2 regions of the Rhizobium sp. RSm-3 genome follow, and region 1 is predicted to be linked to the other one. Evidence: riboswitches for the same ligand, from Rfam matches in the RefSeq annotation. Region 1 holds a riboswitch; the other holds the start of a gene.
The links. A riboswitch is a leader RNA that binds a small molecule or an ion and turns the genes downstream of it on or off. The one in region 1 is predicted to bind S-adenosylmethionine.

Region 1 (7,902 bases):
AGGTAAAGCAAACCACTCCCAACAAAACCGCTGCACACTTTTGATGAATTTGCTCCCAGCTCCCGCCTCTTGCCGGTCGGTGTCCCCACCCTCCGTCGTCCTCGGGCTTGACCCGAGGACCCATGCGGCAAGCACGGCATTCATGTTCGCGCTCACGAAGCGACCGCGAACCTACGCACGTCAGTTCAGCACGCGCAGCAGCCCTGGTGAATCCAGCGAGAAGGCGGGGATGTCGACATCGAACATCTCGCCTTCGTCCGTTTCCATCTGATAGTGGCCGAACATCAGGCCGGAGGGGGTGTCGAGCGGGCAGCCGGAGGAATATTCGTAGGTGTCGCCGGGGCTGAGACGCGGCTGTTCGCCGACGACGCCGGGGCCGGTCACCTCGTCGACTTGTCCGTTCTGGTCGGTGATATTCCAGTAGCGGTTGACCAGGCGGACGGCGATGCCGGAATTGTTGCTGATGACAATCCGGTAACCCCAGACATAGCGATCGTCGTCCGGATCGGATTGCTCCTCCAGATAGAATGGTTCGACGACGACTTCGATATCTTTTGTGAGGGCGCGATACATGCCTTGCACCTTAGTCAAGATATGTTACCCGTATCTTATAAGAGGGCCTGTCCGTCAAGAAACGGAACGTTGATCGTGAATAAAACGGTCATGATCGAAGGTGTTTCGATCGTTAAGCCTAATTGTCAGCGTTAATTCCAATTCCGAACGCCGGCACGGCCGAACTTGTTCCCCCGGCCGGATCTTCGAGAAGTCCGGCCCGGCCGAACCCTGGCAAGCCGAACCCCAAATGAGGTCCGGCCGCCATTGTCGTCGATCAGGCCGAGACCTTGGCAAGCGCCTTGGCGAAATCCTCGATCAGGTCGTCGGTATCCTCGATGCCGGCCGAAAGGCGGACCGTGCCCGGGGAAATGCCGAGTTCGGCGCGCGCCTCTTCCGACAGGTTCTTGTGCGTCGTCGTCGCCGGATGGGTGATCAGGCTCTTGCTGTCGCCGAGATTGTTGGAAATCTTGATGATCTCGAGCGCGTTCTGCAGCGCGAAGGCCGCCTCCTTGCCGCCCTTCAGCTCGAAGGCGACGAGGGTCGAGCCGCCGGTCATCTGCTTGGCGATGATATCGGCCTGCGGATGGTCCTTGCGGCCGGGATAGATCACCTTGGCGACCTTGCCTTGCTCGGCGAGGAAATCGGCGATCTTCGCCGCATTCTGCGTCTGCTGCTTGACGCGCAGCGGCAGCGTCTCGATGCCCTTCAGCAGGGTCCAGGCATTGAACGGCGACATGGCCGGGCCGGTATGGCGGAAATAGTCGTGCAGGTTCTCGTCGATCCAGTCCTTGTCGGCCAGAACGACGCCGCCGAGGCACCGGCCCTGGCCGTCGATGTGCTTGGTGGCGGAATAGACGACGATATGGGCGCCGAGATCCAGCGGCTTCTGGAAGAGCGGTGTCGCGAAAACGTTGTCGACGACGACCTTGGCGCCGATCTGGTTGGCGAGCTTGGCAACGCCTGCGATATCGACCACCTCAAGCGTCGGGTTGGTCGGGCTTTCCAGGAAGAACACCTTGGTGTTCGGCCGGATCGCCTTTTCCCAGTTGGCAAGATCCCGGCCGTCGACCAGCGTGCATTCAACGCCGTACTTCGGCGCCAATGTTTCCACCACCCAGCGGCAGGAGCCGAAGAGGGCGCGCGCGGCAACGATATGGTCACCCGCCTTGACCTGGCAGAGGATGGCCGCGCTGACGGCAGCCATGCCGGAGGCAGTGGCGCGGGCGTCTTCGGCGCCTTCGAGCATGCACATGCGCTTTTCGAACATGTCGTTGGTCGGGCTGCCGTAGCGGGCGTAGATGTAACCGTCCGTCTCGCCCTTGAAGCGGGCTTCGGCCGCCTCGGACGTGTCGTAGACGAAGCCCTGCGTGAGATAGATTGCCTCGGATGTCTCGCCATATTGCGAACGCAAGGTTCCGCCGTGGACGAGTTGGGTTGCCGGGCGCCAGGTCTTGCTCATGCCATCACCTTCACATAACAAAAAAACCGGTCGCAAAAGCAGACCGGTTTCAACCCGGTCTTTTTAGCCACTTGTTTAACGTGGCTGCAAGCCGACCGGCCAAATCACCACGGGATAATTCTGCAATACTGCTGTTAGCTGCTTGCGTCAATTCCCCGTATTTGGTTTTGTCGGCGGCAAAATGATGGATGAGGCATGATGGCTCGTGAAACGGGAATTCTGGCGGACCGCGCGATATCGGCGCTGTTCGAAACGGGGCGTCTGATCTCCGAACGGGAGCTGGACCGCGACCAGATCCAGCCGGCAAGCCTCGACCTGCGCTTAGGCGCCAAGGCTTTTCGGGTGCGCGCCAGCTTCATGCCCGGCCCCTCGCATCTGGTGTCGGACAAGCTCGATCGCCTCAGCCTGCATGTGATCGACCTTTCCGAAGGCGCGGTGCTCGAAACCGGCTGCGTCTACATCGTGCCGCTAATGGAGAGCCTGGCACTGCCGGCCGAAATGTCCGCCTCGGCCAACCCGAAGAGCTCGACCGGCCGACTGGACATTTTCACCCGCGTCATCACCGATTACGCCCAGGAATTCGACAAGATCCCGGCTGGCTATGCCGGCCCGCTCTATCTGGAAATCAGCCCGCGCACCTTCCCGATCGTCGTGCGCCGCGGCTCGCGCCTGTCGCAGATCCGCTTCCGCGTCGGCCATTCGCTGCTCGGCGAGCCGGAACTTCTGAAACTGCATGAAAGCGAGACGCTGGTCGCCAGCAAGCAGCCGAACGTCTCGGGCGGCGGCATCGCGCTGTCGATCGATCTCAGCGGAGACAAGGACGGCCTGATCGGTTATCGCGGCAAGCACCACACCGCCGTCGTCGATGTCGACGAGAAAGATCAGCACGATATCTTCGACTTCTGGGAGCCGCTCTATAGCCGCGGCCGCAACGAACTGATCCTCGATCCTGATGAGTTCTATATCCTCGTCTCGCGCGAGGCCGTGCATGTGCCGCCGGATTATGCCGCCGAAATGACCCCCTTCGACCCGCTGGTCGGCGAATTCCGCGTCCATTATGCCGGCTTTTTCGACCCGGGCTTCGGCCACGCGCCGGCCGGCGGCCGCGGCAGCCGCGCCGTGCTCGAAGTGCGCAGCCACGAAGTGCCCTTCATCCTCGAAGACGGCCAGATCGTCGGCCGCCTGGTCTACGAACACATGCAGGAAAAACCGGCGAGCCTCTACGGCTCCGGCCTCGGCTCCAACTACCAGGCCCAGGGCCTCAAACTCTCGAAGCACTTCCGCATCTGACAAGCAGCACTCGACGCGACTTGACAGCGGCCCCCATCTGTTGGAAATCTCAGCGCATCGCGGGTGTAGCTCAATGGTAGAGCAGCAGCTTCCCAAGCTGAATACGAGGGTTCGATTCCCTTCACCCGCTCCAGCGACCTTTCCAACGAGCTTCTTCTAATCCCCAAAAAACCGGATCGGCTTGTATCGGCGGTGCGCGATGATCAGGCTGCGATCGGGCTGGATGATGTAGGTTTCTTCAACCTGTTGGCCGTATTGGTCGATGAAATCATGCGGAAAGGCCGAACCAACAGGTGATTTGGTGAGCTTGCTGCGCGGCTGGCCACTATAGGTGATGCTTCCCGGGATCGGCTCAAGGCCGGGGCCGCTGTAGGTTACGGTGCTGCACCCGCTGAGAATGAGGATGCCGATGAGGCCGATGAGTGCGGGTTTCATGTTCATCCCTTCCGGTGCGCCGAGCGATGCGATCTTACTCTCTATTGGCGCCGGCGCATCATGCAAACGGCGTGGCAAGTTGCAATCCTTCGAGAAGCACCGCTTCCATTGCCGAAACTGGAGCTGTCTGCTAGATCGGCAGCGTCGAAAAAGGCAGGATCGGTTGAGGTAAGCCCGATCCCTTCCGTCAGGGCGTCATCAGCGCTCTCTAGAAGCTCTGCTCCGTGGCCCTTGGCACGAGAACCCGCGACGTGATCCGCATGCAATGCGGGATCCCGGCGGCGTGCGGAGACGGCAAAAGGCAGTCCCGGGATTTTTTTGAACGGAGACTGTCATGCGCCTGAACCATCTCGATTTTCACGTACCCGATATCACTGAGACGGCGGATTTCTTCATCCGCCATTTCGGCCTGACGCTCAAGGATATGCGCGGCAACAACGGCCTGGCGATCATGGAGGACGATGCCGGCCTCGAAATCGTCCTCAGCCACGCCATCGCCAAGTTCGGCGCCGCCGACCAAGTGGAGATAGGACGCCAAACCTATCATATCGGCTTCATCCTGCCCGAAAGGGCGGATGTCGATGCGGTCCATGCCGGGCTCGTCGCCGCCGGCGCGGCACTCTCCGGCCCGCCGGCCGCCATGCGCGGCGGCTGGCTGTTTTATTGCACGGCGCCGGGGAATATCCTTGTCGAGGTGGGGTGGCGGCCGGGTTAGACGAGATCCGAAAAGGAAGGGCGGCGGCCGCCGCTTGCCCCTCATCCGGCTGCCGCCACCTTCTCCCCGCTAGCGGGGCGAAGGGGAAAAGCGGCAACCTCTCCGTTCCTCGCTAGCCTCGCGCATGGCACGTCCCCTCGCCCCGTTTACGGGGAGAGGGTTAGGGTGAGGGGCAGGCTTCGGGCGCGAACTGAACGGCCGTGCCTCAGAACTCCGTCCAGTCCCCATCCTGGCTTTTCGGCGCGCCGCCGCCGAAGGCGTTGGCGAGGGTTTGGCCGAGGGCGCGGGCGGGCGAGGCGGTCGGGCGGGCCGCACCTTCCCGAGCGACGCGGATTGCGGGTGCCTTGGCCACCGGGCGCGCGGCGGTGCGTGGTGCGGGTGCTGACGGCCGGGTCGAGGCGATCGGTGCAGCGGCGGCAAAGCCCGCGGTGCCCGTCAGCCGGAATTGGCCGAGCAGGTTGTTCAGCGCCGTCGCTTCCGTGGCGAGGCTGTGGCTGGCGGCCGTCGACTGTTCGACCATCGCCGCGTTCTGCTGTGTGCCCTGGTCCATGGTGTTGACGGCGGTGTTGATCTCCTGCAGGCCGATCGACTGTTCACGCGAGGCTTCGGCGATGGCGTGGACGTGCTGGTTGATTTCCTGCACTTCCTGGACGATCGAATCGAGCGCCTTGCCGGTTTCACCGACCAGCGAGACGCCGGTCTGCACATGCGTGCCGGAATTGGTGATCAGGTCCTTGATTTCCTTTGCCGCCTTGGCCGAGCGCTGGGCGAGCTCGCGCACCTCCTGGGCGACGACCGCAAAGCCCTTGCCGGCTTCGCCGGCGCGCGCGGCTTCGACGCCGGCGTTCAAGGCCAGAAGATTGGTCTGGAAGGCGATGTCGTCGATGACGCCGATGATGTTGGAAATCTCGCCCGAGGATTTTTCGATCTGCTGCATGGCGGAGACGGCCCTGCGGACGATCTCGCCGGACTTTTCGGCGCCGAGGCGGGTGCGGGCGACGAGCTGGCTCGCCTCCTCGGCGCGCCTGGCGGCGTCGCGCACCGTGGTGGTGATCTCCTCCAGCGCCGCCGCCGTCTCTTCGACGGAGGCCGACTGCTGTTCCGTCCGCCGGGAAAGCTCGTCTGCCGAAGACCGAATTTCGTTGGCGCCGGCGCCGATCGCCCGGGCATTGGCGCCGACCGTATGCAGCGCCTCGTTGAGCTTCTCGACCGAGTTGTTGAAATCCTCGCGCAGCGCATCGAGATGGGCGACGAAAGGCTGGTCGATATGCGAGGCGAGATCGCCGGCGGCAAGCCGGCGCAGACCGTCGCCGAGCGCGGTCACGGCGCCTTCGAGTTCGGCTGCTTCTCGGGTTCTCTGCGCGTCGCGTTCGCGGCGTTCGCTGTCACTGAGGTTACGGTCGGCCTCGGCGCGCGCCTCGATCCGCCCACGCTCGATCGCATTGTCGCGGAAGATCGAGACGGCCTTTGCCATCTGACCGACTTCGTCGCCGCGGTCGAGGCCGCCGACATCGCTTGTGGTATCGCCCTCGGCAAGCCGGGTCATGCGCTGGCGCAACTGCGTCATCGGGCCGGCAATGCCGATCTGGGCGACGACGACGCTGAAGCCGACGGCGGCGAGCACGGCAATGCCGATCAGAAAGAGGCAGAAGACGATCCGCTCGTTGACCGAAGCCGAAAGCGCATCGCCGCCGTCGTTGAGCATCGCCATCATCGCATCATTGTTGGCGGTCAACTTCGGTATCAGCGCATTGAGCTTGGCATTGATCAGCGCAACATTCGCCAGCGCCCCGGCGCTGTCCTTGGCTTTGCTCTGCTCGATAATCTTGTTCGCCAGCGTTTCGATCTCATCGATGCCGGCCTGAATGTCATCGATCGCCGCCTTGCGGCTGGGCACCAGCGCCAGCGCATCTTTCATCCGGTCACGGGCCTGCGGCAGCCTGCTCGGCGCGGCGAGCGCTGTGTCGAAAGCCGGCGTATCGGGCTTCATCTCGGCAAGCAGGGTGACCTGCAGCACCGAGGCCACCAGCGAGGCGCTGGCGCGCGCGCCCTGCATCGAGGCCAGCGCTTCATGATCGATGAAGGCGCTGTAGGCGGCGTCCGCACGGCGGAACTCGGCGATGACATAGACCAGCCCGGCCATCGTGATCAGCCCGAGCAGCGCCACGACCGATATCATTTTCGTGCGGATTTTCAGATGCTTCAACATGGAAATGTCACCCGGTTGACCGGGCGTCGCGCGCCCGGTGCTTTGAAATGAATTGTTTCAAACAGAGCGCCGCGTGAGTGTCGCGGCTCAGGGATTATGGCGGAGTTGACGCATGCATCATGCAATCGGCCGGCGGGTCCGTGTCGTCGTCACAAATAGAGGCGATATTCTTTAATTCCGCGCTAACGGCGGGGTGGTGATGCGGTGATTTTTGGGGACAAGGAGGGCAAGCCGCCACGGCTGCCACCGCGCCGAAGGCTGCCCCTCACCCTAACCCTTGCCGGGGTCGAGCCACTGGTCTCGACCCGTCCTTCGGACCCCCGTAAAAACGGGGCAAGGGGACGTGCCCTGCGAGACGTTGGAGAGGGACGGAGAGGTCGCGGCAAATCCCCTTCGCCCCGCAGGCGGGGAGAAGGTGCCGGCAGGTGGATGAGGGGCGGATGCGGCACGATCCGTCCCATAGATATTCCCCGTCCCGCATGACTCTGTTACATCTCGCGGCAACGCTTCGCGCTTTAACCCGAGACCACGATGATCGAATCCAAACAGGCATTTCCGATTCTGAGGGCTCTTCTCGCGTTCGCAGTGCTGTTTTCGGGCCTTCCCGCATCCGCCCAGCAGGCAACACCGTCGCTGCCGCTGCTTTTCGATGCCCGTGAACGTCTGGCGCGGCCCGATCTCTCCTCGCTGGTGCGGCTGCGCTTCCTGACCTCGGTCGATTTTCCGCCGTTCAATTTCACCGATCAGAACGGCAAGCTTTCCGGTTTCAACGTCGATCTCGCCCGCGAAATCTGCAGCGAGCTGGAGATTTCGGACAAGTGCCAGATCCAGGCGCTCCCTTTCGCCGACCTGAAAGATGCGCTCGCCGCCTCGCAGGGCGATGCCGTGATCGCCGGTCTTGCCGTGACGCCGGAGCTGCGCCGGCGGTTCGTTTTTTCCCGGCCATATCTGATGCTGCCGGCCCGTTTCGTGCGCAATCTCGCTGTGCCGCTCGACGGCAAGACGGCTGACGCGCTTTCCAGCCACCCGGTCGGTGTCGTCAAGGGCACAGTGCACGAGGCGATGCTGGCCGCCTTCTTCCCTGCGATCAATGCCCAAGCCTTCGACACCAAGGATGCCGTGCTTGCGGCGCTGAAGGAGCGCAAGGTCGATGCCGCCTTCGCCGATGCGCTGCAGCTTTCCTTCTGGGTTTCATCCCCGGCCTCGGCCAAATGCTGTGCCCTGTTCGACGGGCCCTAC
Region 2 (7,902 bases), on a different contig from region 1:
GGAGGAGGCTGTGCCGCTGCTCGCCGGTGCAATCGAACTGGACCTACCCAAGGACAGCCTGGTTTCCGTGCTCGGGTTCAGCGAGCTGACCGGGCTTTGCATCGACAATTCGCGTTATCCGCTGGCGGATTTCCATCTGCCTTTCGGCTCGTCGCGCACCATTTCCAATGTCGCGGAAGGCAAGATTCGCTTTTCGCTCCGCAGCGGCCGGGCGATCGTGCTCGCCAGGCCCTATGATTTTTCCGGAGTCTGATTTTTGGCCCCTCCCATTCTGAAACTCGACGATATCTTCCTGAGCTTCGGCGGCGCACCGCTGCTGGCGGGTGCCAGCCTGCAGATCGAGCCGGGTGACAAAATCTGTCTCGTCGGCCGCAATGGCTCGGGAAAATCGACGCTTCTGAAGATCGCCGCCGGCCTGGTCGAGGCGCAGTCCGGAGAGGTCTTCCGCCATCCGTCCTCGACGGTGCGTTATCTCGAACAGGCGCCGGATTTTGCCGGCTTCAACACCGTTCAGGCCTATGCCGAGGCCGGCCTCGGGCCGGGCGACGACCCCTATCGCGTCACCTATCTGCTCTCCCATCTCGGGCTGACCGGCGAGGAAGATCCGAGAACCCTTTCCGGCGGCGAATCGCGCCGCGCCGCGCTCGCCCGCGTGCTGGCGCCCGAGCCCGATATTCTCCTGCTCGACGAGCCGACCAACCATCTCGACCTTCCCACCATCGAATGGCTGGAAGGCGAGCTGCAGAAGACGCGCAGCGCTTTGGTGCTGATCTCGCACGACCGGCGTTTCCTCGAAAAAGTCTCGACGGCAACCGTTTGGCTCGACCGCGGCACCTCGCGCCGGCTCGACAGGGGATTTTCGCATTTCGAGGCTTGGCGCGATCAAGTGCTGGAGGCCGAGGAGCTCGAGCAGCACAAGCTCGGCAAGGCGATCGAGCGCGAGGAGCACTGGCTGCGTTATGGCGTCACGGCGCGGCGCAAGCGCAACATGCGCCGCCTCGGCGAGTTGCAGACGATGCGCTCGCAATATCGCGGCCACAAGGGGCCGCAGGGCACGGTGCAGGCGACGGCTTCGGACGCGCAGGAATCCGGCAAGCTGGTGATCGAGGCCGACAAGATCACCAAGAGCTTCGGCGACCGGCCGATCGTCACGCCCTTTTCGATCCGGGTGCATCGCGGCGATTGCATCGGTCTGGTCGGCCCGAACGGCGCCGGCAAGACGACGCTGTTGAAGATGCTGACCGGGCAGCTTTCGCCGGATGGCGGCACGATAAAGCTCGGCACCAATCTGGAGATCGCGACCCTCGACCAGAAGCGCGAGGACCTCGATCCCGAGGACACGCTTGCCAATTATCTGACGGACGGGCGCGGCGAAAACCTGCTTGTCAACGGCGAACAGCGCCATGTCACCGGCTATATGAAGGAGTTCCTGTTCCAGCCGGAACAGGCGCGAACGCCAATCAGAAGCCTCTCCGGCGGCGAGCGCGCCCGGCTGATGCTGGCGCGTATTCTGTCGCGCCCTGCGAACCTGTTGATCCTCGACGAACCCACAAACGATCTCGACATCGAAACGCTCGACCTGCTGCAGGAGATCGTCGCCGGTTTTCCCGGCACCGTCATTCTCGTCAGCCATGACCGCGATTTCCTCGACCGCACCGTGACCTCGACGATCGCACCCGCCGTGCCGGACGCACCTGACGGCCGCTGGATCGAATATGCCGGCGGCTACTCCGACATGCTTGCCCAGCGCAAGGGCGCGCTGGAGGAGCGCAAGCGAGCCGAGAAGGCGGCGGAGAAGCCGAAGACGCAAGGTGCAGCGCCTTCCGGAGGAGGCTCGAAGAGCAAGCTCTCCTTCAAGCAGAAATTCGCGCTGGACAATTTGCCGAAGGAGATGGCGAAAGCCGAAGCCGAGATCGCCAAACGTGAACAGGTGATGGGCGACCCCAATCTCTTTACCCGTGATGCCGCGGCCTTCAACCGGCTTGCCGGCGAGATGGAGAAGCTGCGCGCCAGCCTTACCAAGATGGAAGAGGAGTGGCTGGAACTCGAAATGCTGCGGGAAGAGCTGGAAGGCTGAGCTTTTCCTCGCGGCTCACTTTTCATTGATTCGTCAGCCCGTCGCCAGGCGGCATAAGGTGCCGTCCGGCAGCCGGGGATATTGCCGATCGCAATGGCGACAAGGAAAAGTCAGATGTCTCGCACGCCTCGTTCCCGTTTTTTCACAGCACTTGCCGCCGGTGGCTTTGCCGCGCTCATCTTATCGCAGGCCGTACAGGCGCAGGACGGCCAACGCATTCGCGTCCGCGGCGCGATCGAAAGTCTGAACGGCGACACGCTCGTCGTCAAGACGCGCGAAGGCAGCGATGCGACGATCACGCTGAAAGCCGGCTGGAAGGTCGGCGGCATCAAAAAAGCCTCGGTCGAGGATATCAAGCCCGGCGATTTCGTCGGGGTTGCCTCGCTGCCGAAAGGCAGTGGCCCGGATGGGGCGATCGAGGTGCTGATCTTTCCGGCGTCGATGAAGGGCACCGGCGAGGGCAACGGTCCCTGGGATGCGCAGCCGAACAGCCAGATGACCAACGCGACGGTCAGCAATGCCGTCAAATCCGTCGACGGCCATACGATCACACTGACCTATCAGGGCAAGGAAAAGACCATCACCATATCAGACGGCACGCCGATCGTGACCTTGGCGCCGGCGGCCAAGGACGATCTGAAGGCCGGCGCCGGTGTCATCGTCACCGGCGAGAAAGCGGAGGATGGCAGCATTTCGGCCAGCCAGGTCGCCGTCGGCCTCAATGGTATCACGCCGCCGATGTGACCATTCGTGAAATCAAAGGGATGTAGCGTCTGTCGGCGCGGCGCTCTATAGCGCCGGCGCGGGCATGGCGGCGGCACCCGTACCGGCGCTGGTGCCGGTCTGGGCGACCTGCTGTTGCGGTGGTTCCTCGGATTTTGACGGCAGCGCCTGCAGATGCAGCACGCGCGGCTTCAAGACCTCGAGATAGGCCTCGGAGCGGCCGATATAGATCATGCCGCTTTCGGGCATGGAGGTGAGCAGCCCGGCCATGGTTTCCTGCCATTCCGGCTCCATGCCCTCAAGCACTTCGTCGAAAATGATCCAGCGCGGGCGCACGAGAAGCAGGCGGGCGAAGCCGATTGCCTTCTGTTCGTCGCTGTCGAGCAGTTTGTCCCAGCGGGCGCGGGTATCGAGCCTTGAGATCAGCGAATGCAGGCCGGCCTTCTCGAGGGCTGCCTCGACGGCTGATTTCTCGTAGGCATCGGGGCTTTCGGGGAAGGCCAGCGCCTCACGCAGCGTGCCGCCGGGAATATAGGCGATCTGTGGGACGAACAGCATATCGTCGACCGGCGGCAGGCCCATTGTGCCGCTGCCGCACGGCCAGAGGCCGGCCATCGCCTGGAAGAGCAGCTTGCGGTTGACGCTGTGATCGCCGTTGATCATGATCTTTTCGCCTGATTTGATCACCACATCGGTTTCGCGCAGGCGGAAGCCGCCGCATTCCTCGATGTCTTCGCCGATCTTGGCGACGATCACCACGTCTTTCAGCGTCAGCGTGTCGGCCGCGGTATTTTCATAGGTGATGCCGTCCTTCAGCTCGAAGTCCTCGTCGGTCTCGAGCAGCGCCTGGCGGAAATCGGTGACGCGCATCAGCGTGGCGCGCCATTCGGCGATCGGGCCGAAATTGGCGACATACCAGCGCAGCGCCGTATTGACCTGGTTGAAGGCGCCGACCGACATCATCAGCTGACCAAGCGTGAGGCCGCCGGAGAAATAGGCGGGCGCGGCGACGATGATCGGAATGACGATCACCAGCCAGCCGTAGCCGGCCGACACCCAGGTGAGGTTGGTATTGGCCATGGCGAGCCGCTTGACGACCCTCAGCACTGAACTGATGTCGGTGTTGATGCGTCGGCGCTCATTCTCCTCGCCGCGGGCGACGGTGATCGCCGGCATGTTCTCGTTGGCATGCATCAGGGTGAAGCGAAGCTCGGCCTCCTTCGAGAAGCGGTCGGCATTGAGCTTCACCAGCTTGCGGCCGACGACCTGGCTCAGCACCGAGGCGGAGGCGGCGTAGAAAATCGCCGCCCAGACCATGTAGCCGGGAATGGAGAAGCTGTGGCCGCTGATGTGGAAGATGAAGCCGCTGGAAAGCTCCCATAGCACGCCGATGAAACTGACGAGAAGAATGGTCGCCTGCAGCAGGCCGAGAACGAGCCCCGTCGTGCTTTCGGCGAGGTTGCGGGAATCCTCATGCAGGCGCTGGTCCGGATTGACGCCGATCAAGCCGCTGGAGGCGAGCCGCAGGGCCCGCTTGCGCTTCAGCCACTGATCGACGAGATCGCGTGACAGGCCTTCGCGCATATAGAGCGCCGTCATCTGGTTCAGCCAGGCCTGCAGCACGTTGAGCAGCAGCAGCGTACCGGCGATCATCGCGAAGATTTCGAGCTGATGGAAGAATTCGCCGAGGTCGCGGCGCTCCAGCGAATCGTAGAAGGGGGCGTTCCACTCGTTGAGGATGACCTGGCCATAGGCCGTCGCCAGGATGACGAGGATCAGCACGGTCGCCAGGAACAGCACCTTGCCACGCACTTCAGAATTCCAGAATGCGGAGAACATCACTCCGAGGCGGTAAGTCAGGCTGAGATCATACCCTACCCTATCCTGCCTTCGGATGCCCGGCCTCCCCTCGGTCTTATCTGCCATTACGCTTTTCCAACATCGCCCATTCTTACCATTATTAACATGGTGGCGTTACCGGTCTATCAACAGATTCTATCAGTCATTAAACTGTGATGATGCTTGCGTGGGTCGCTCCCGCATGCATTCGGCAGTTGATTCGCGGCTCGACTGGGTCTAATTAAGCATTCCGTGGTGATTTGGCCGGCCGGCTTGCAGCCACGTTAAAAAACTTGCTAAAGGGCCGCGTGCGGACCGGTAGCGATTTTTTTCGCCGCCGGTTTTTTGCTTTTTGATCGAGTGACCGCAATGCCCATCAAGATCCCCGATACGCTGCCCGCCTTTGAAACTCTCGTGCAAGAGGGTGTGCGGGTGATGACCGAGACGCTGGCGATCCGTCAGGATATAAGACCGCTGCAGATCGGGCTGCTCAACTTGATGCCGAACAAGATCAAGACCGAATTGCAGATGGCCCGCCTCGTCGGCGCCTCGCCGCTGCAGGTCGAGCTGTCGCTGATCCGCATCGGCGGTCACAAGGCGAAGAACACCTCCGAAGACCACCTGCTTGCCTTTTACCAGACCTGGGAGGAGGTGAAGCACCGCAAATTCGACGGCTTCATCATCACCGGGGCGCCGATCGAGCTTCTGCCCTATGAGGACGTTACCTATTGGGCGGAGATGCAGGAGATTCTCGACTGGACGGAAACGAATGTGCATTCGACGATGAACGTCTGCTGGGGCGCGATGGCGGCGATCTATCATTTCCACGGCGTTCCGAAATACGAGCTGAAGGAGAAGGCCTTCGGCGTCTACCGCCACCGTAATCTGAAGCCCTCGTCGATCTATCTCAACGGTTTTTCCGACAATTTCGAAGTGCCGGTGTCGCGCTGGACGGAGGTGCGCCGCGAGGATATCGAGAAATCCGACAAGCTGGAAATCCTGATGGAATCCAGCGAGATGGGCGTCTGCCTCGTACATGAGAAGCGGGGTCGGCGGCTCTACATGTTCAACCATGTCGAATATGATTCCACCTCGCTCTCGGACGAGTATTTCCGCGACGTCAATGCCGGCGTGCCGATCAAGATGCCGCACAATTATTTCCCGCATAATGATCCGGCGCTTGCGCCGCAGAACCGCTGGCGCAGCCATGCGCATCTTTTGTTCGGCAACTGGATCAACGAGATCTACCAGACGACGCCCTTTGACGTGGAGGAGATCGGCACGGATCTGTGAGCGATATCCCTTTCTGATCGCGGCCGGTTGCGGTTTGGGACAAATGCGGGCAGGTTCCGGTCGGATTGCTAGATATCAAACGGACGGTCGATCATGTCGGATAAGTTGGAGCGGGAAGTTTTCGGGCAGACGAAGGCGGGCGAAACCGTCTATCGCGTCGTCATCAAGGGCGGCGGGCTGACGGCCAAGGTCATCACCTGGGGCGCGGTCATCCAGGATCTGCGCCTTGAGGGACATGAGGCGCCGCTGCAGCTCGGCTTTGAGGATTTCGACAGCTACCCGCTTTATTCGGCCTATTTCGGCGCGACACCCGGCCGCTGCGCCAATCGTGTCGGCGGCGGCAAATTCACGCTCGACGGCAAGGACCACCAGCTCGAGCTGAACGAAAACGGCGTGACGCATCTGCATGGCGGCAGCGACAATATCGCCAAACGCAACTGGACGGTCGTCGAGCATGATGTCGACCGCGTGGTGCTGAAGATCGTCGATCCCGATGGCCGCGCCGGCTATCCCGGCAATTGCACCATTCAGGCAACGTATTGGGTGCATGGCAACGGCGAATTGTCGGTGACCTATGAATCGACCAGCGACCAGCCGACCCTCGCCAATGTCTGCCAGCACGCCTATTTCAACCTCGACGGCCGTGAGGACGCGCTTGGCCACGACATCATGATCGCTGCCGACCATTATCTGCCGACCGACGAGAAACAGGTGCCGACCGGCGAGGTCCGTTCCGTCGCAGACACGGAATTCGATTTCCGCGAGATGGCGCCGATGAAGCGTTTCGTCGGCAGCGAACAGGCGATGTACGACCATAATTTCTGCCTGTCCGGCGAGCGCACCGCCAAGCGCAGCGTCGCGCTCGCTCGTAGCCTCTATTCCGGTGTGTCGCTTGAGGTGCGCAGCACGGAGCCCGGTGTGCAGTTCTATGCCGGCTTCAAGCTCAATACCGGCGCTCCCGGCCTCGGCGGACGGAAATACGGCCCGTTCGCCGGCTTCTGCCTGGAGACGCAGGTCTGGCCTGATGCCATCAATCACCAGGGTTTCCCGAATGCGGTGCTGCGCCCCGGCGAAGTGCTGCGCCAGGAGACGGATTATATCTTCACCAAGAGCTGACCGTCTTTTTTCAGATGCGGCGCTGCGGACGCAGCGCTGTCAAATTTTATCGCTATGAAAACCTCTCCGGTGCCCGGGGAGGTTTTTTCTTGCCTGTGGGGGATTTCAGTCTTGCTGATTGGTTCTAAATAGGTTCTATTGTGCGCCGATGGATAGAACCAGTCTGATAGCGGAGCTGAACAGCCGCGGCCTGCGTGACCAGGCGCTGACCGGGCCGCTCTACAAGCGGCTGGCGCAGACGCTGATCGGCCTTATTCAGGAAGGATTGCTGAAGCCCGGCACGGCGCTGCCGGGGGAGCGCGATCTTGCCGAGGCCTTGAAGCTTGGCCGCGTCACCGTGCGCACCGCCTATCGCGATCTGATGGCGTCGGGCGCACTGGAATCGCGCCACGGGAGCGGTACTTTCGTATCGAGCAGGGTGGAGCGCATGGAGCAGTCGCTCTGGCGGCTTTCCTCCTTCTCCGCCGACATGCGCTCGCGCGGGCGCCAACCGGCTGCAAAGATATTGTCGCGGGCCGTCAATACGCCGTCACCGGAGGAATCTTTCCTGCTCGGTCTCGGCGGCGACGAGCCGGTGCTGCGGCTCGACCGGCTGCGTCTCGCCGACGGCCTGCCGCTGGCGATCGAACGCGCCGTGGTGCCGATCAAGTTCCTGGGCGAGCATGCCGGCGGCGAGGGGTCGCTTTACGATGCGCTGACGGCCAGCGGCCACAGGCCCGTGCGGGCGCTGCAGCGGCTGACCGCGGTCACGCTCGACCCGTCCTCTGCCGCGATCCTGAACGTCAAACCAGGCGCGCCGGCACTGCTGATCGAACGTGTTTCGCGGCTGGAAGACCAGCGCGTCGTTGAATACA

Region 2: it holds a riboswitch for S-adenosylmethionine, as region 1 does, so the genes downstream of both, metA (homoserine O-acetyltransferase MetA) here and BBJ66_RS02765 (O-succinylhomoserine sulfhydrylase) in region 1, are expected to answer to the same signal.

What each region holds. Positions count from the first base shown of each region.
Region 1 is NZ_MAWZ01000001.1:562,977-570,878, forward strand. Features, by position in the region: gene apaG (Co2+/Mg2+ efflux protein ApaG) at 181-573, opposite strand; gene BBJ66_RS02765 (O-succinylhomoserine sulfhydrylase) at 830-2,014, opposite strand; SAM riboswitch at 2,057-2,135, opposite strand; gene BBJ66_RS02770 (2'-deoxycytidine 5'-triphosphate deaminase) at 2,210-3,304, shown strand; tRNA gene BBJ66_RS02775 (tRNA-Gly) at 3,364-3,437, shown strand; gene BBJ66_RS02780 (hypothetical protein) at 3,461-3,739, opposite strand; gene BBJ66_RS02785 (VOC family protein) at 4,074-4,454, shown strand; gene BBJ66_RS02790 (methyl-accepting chemotaxis protein) at 4,660-6,663, opposite strand; gene BBJ66_RS02795 (transporter substrate-binding domain-containing protein) at 7,195-7,902, shown strand, end outside.
Region 2 is NZ_MAWZ01000003.1:201,933-209,834, forward strand. Features, by position in the region: gene BBJ66_RS07175 (thiamine diphosphokinase) at 1-253, shown strand, start outside; gene BBJ66_RS07180 (ABC-F family ATP-binding cassette domain-containing protein) at 257-2,077, shown strand; gene BBJ66_RS07185 (DUF5666 domain-containing protein) at 2,192-2,821, shown strand; gene BBJ66_RS07190 (ABC transporter ATP-binding protein/permease) at 2,867-4,726, opposite strand; SAM riboswitch at 4,882-4,959, shown strand; gene metA (homoserine O-acetyltransferase MetA) at 5,009-5,932, shown strand; gene BBJ66_RS07200 (aldose epimerase family protein) at 6,026-7,048, shown strand; gene BBJ66_RS07205 (GntR family transcriptional regulator) at 7,197-7,902, shown strand, end outside.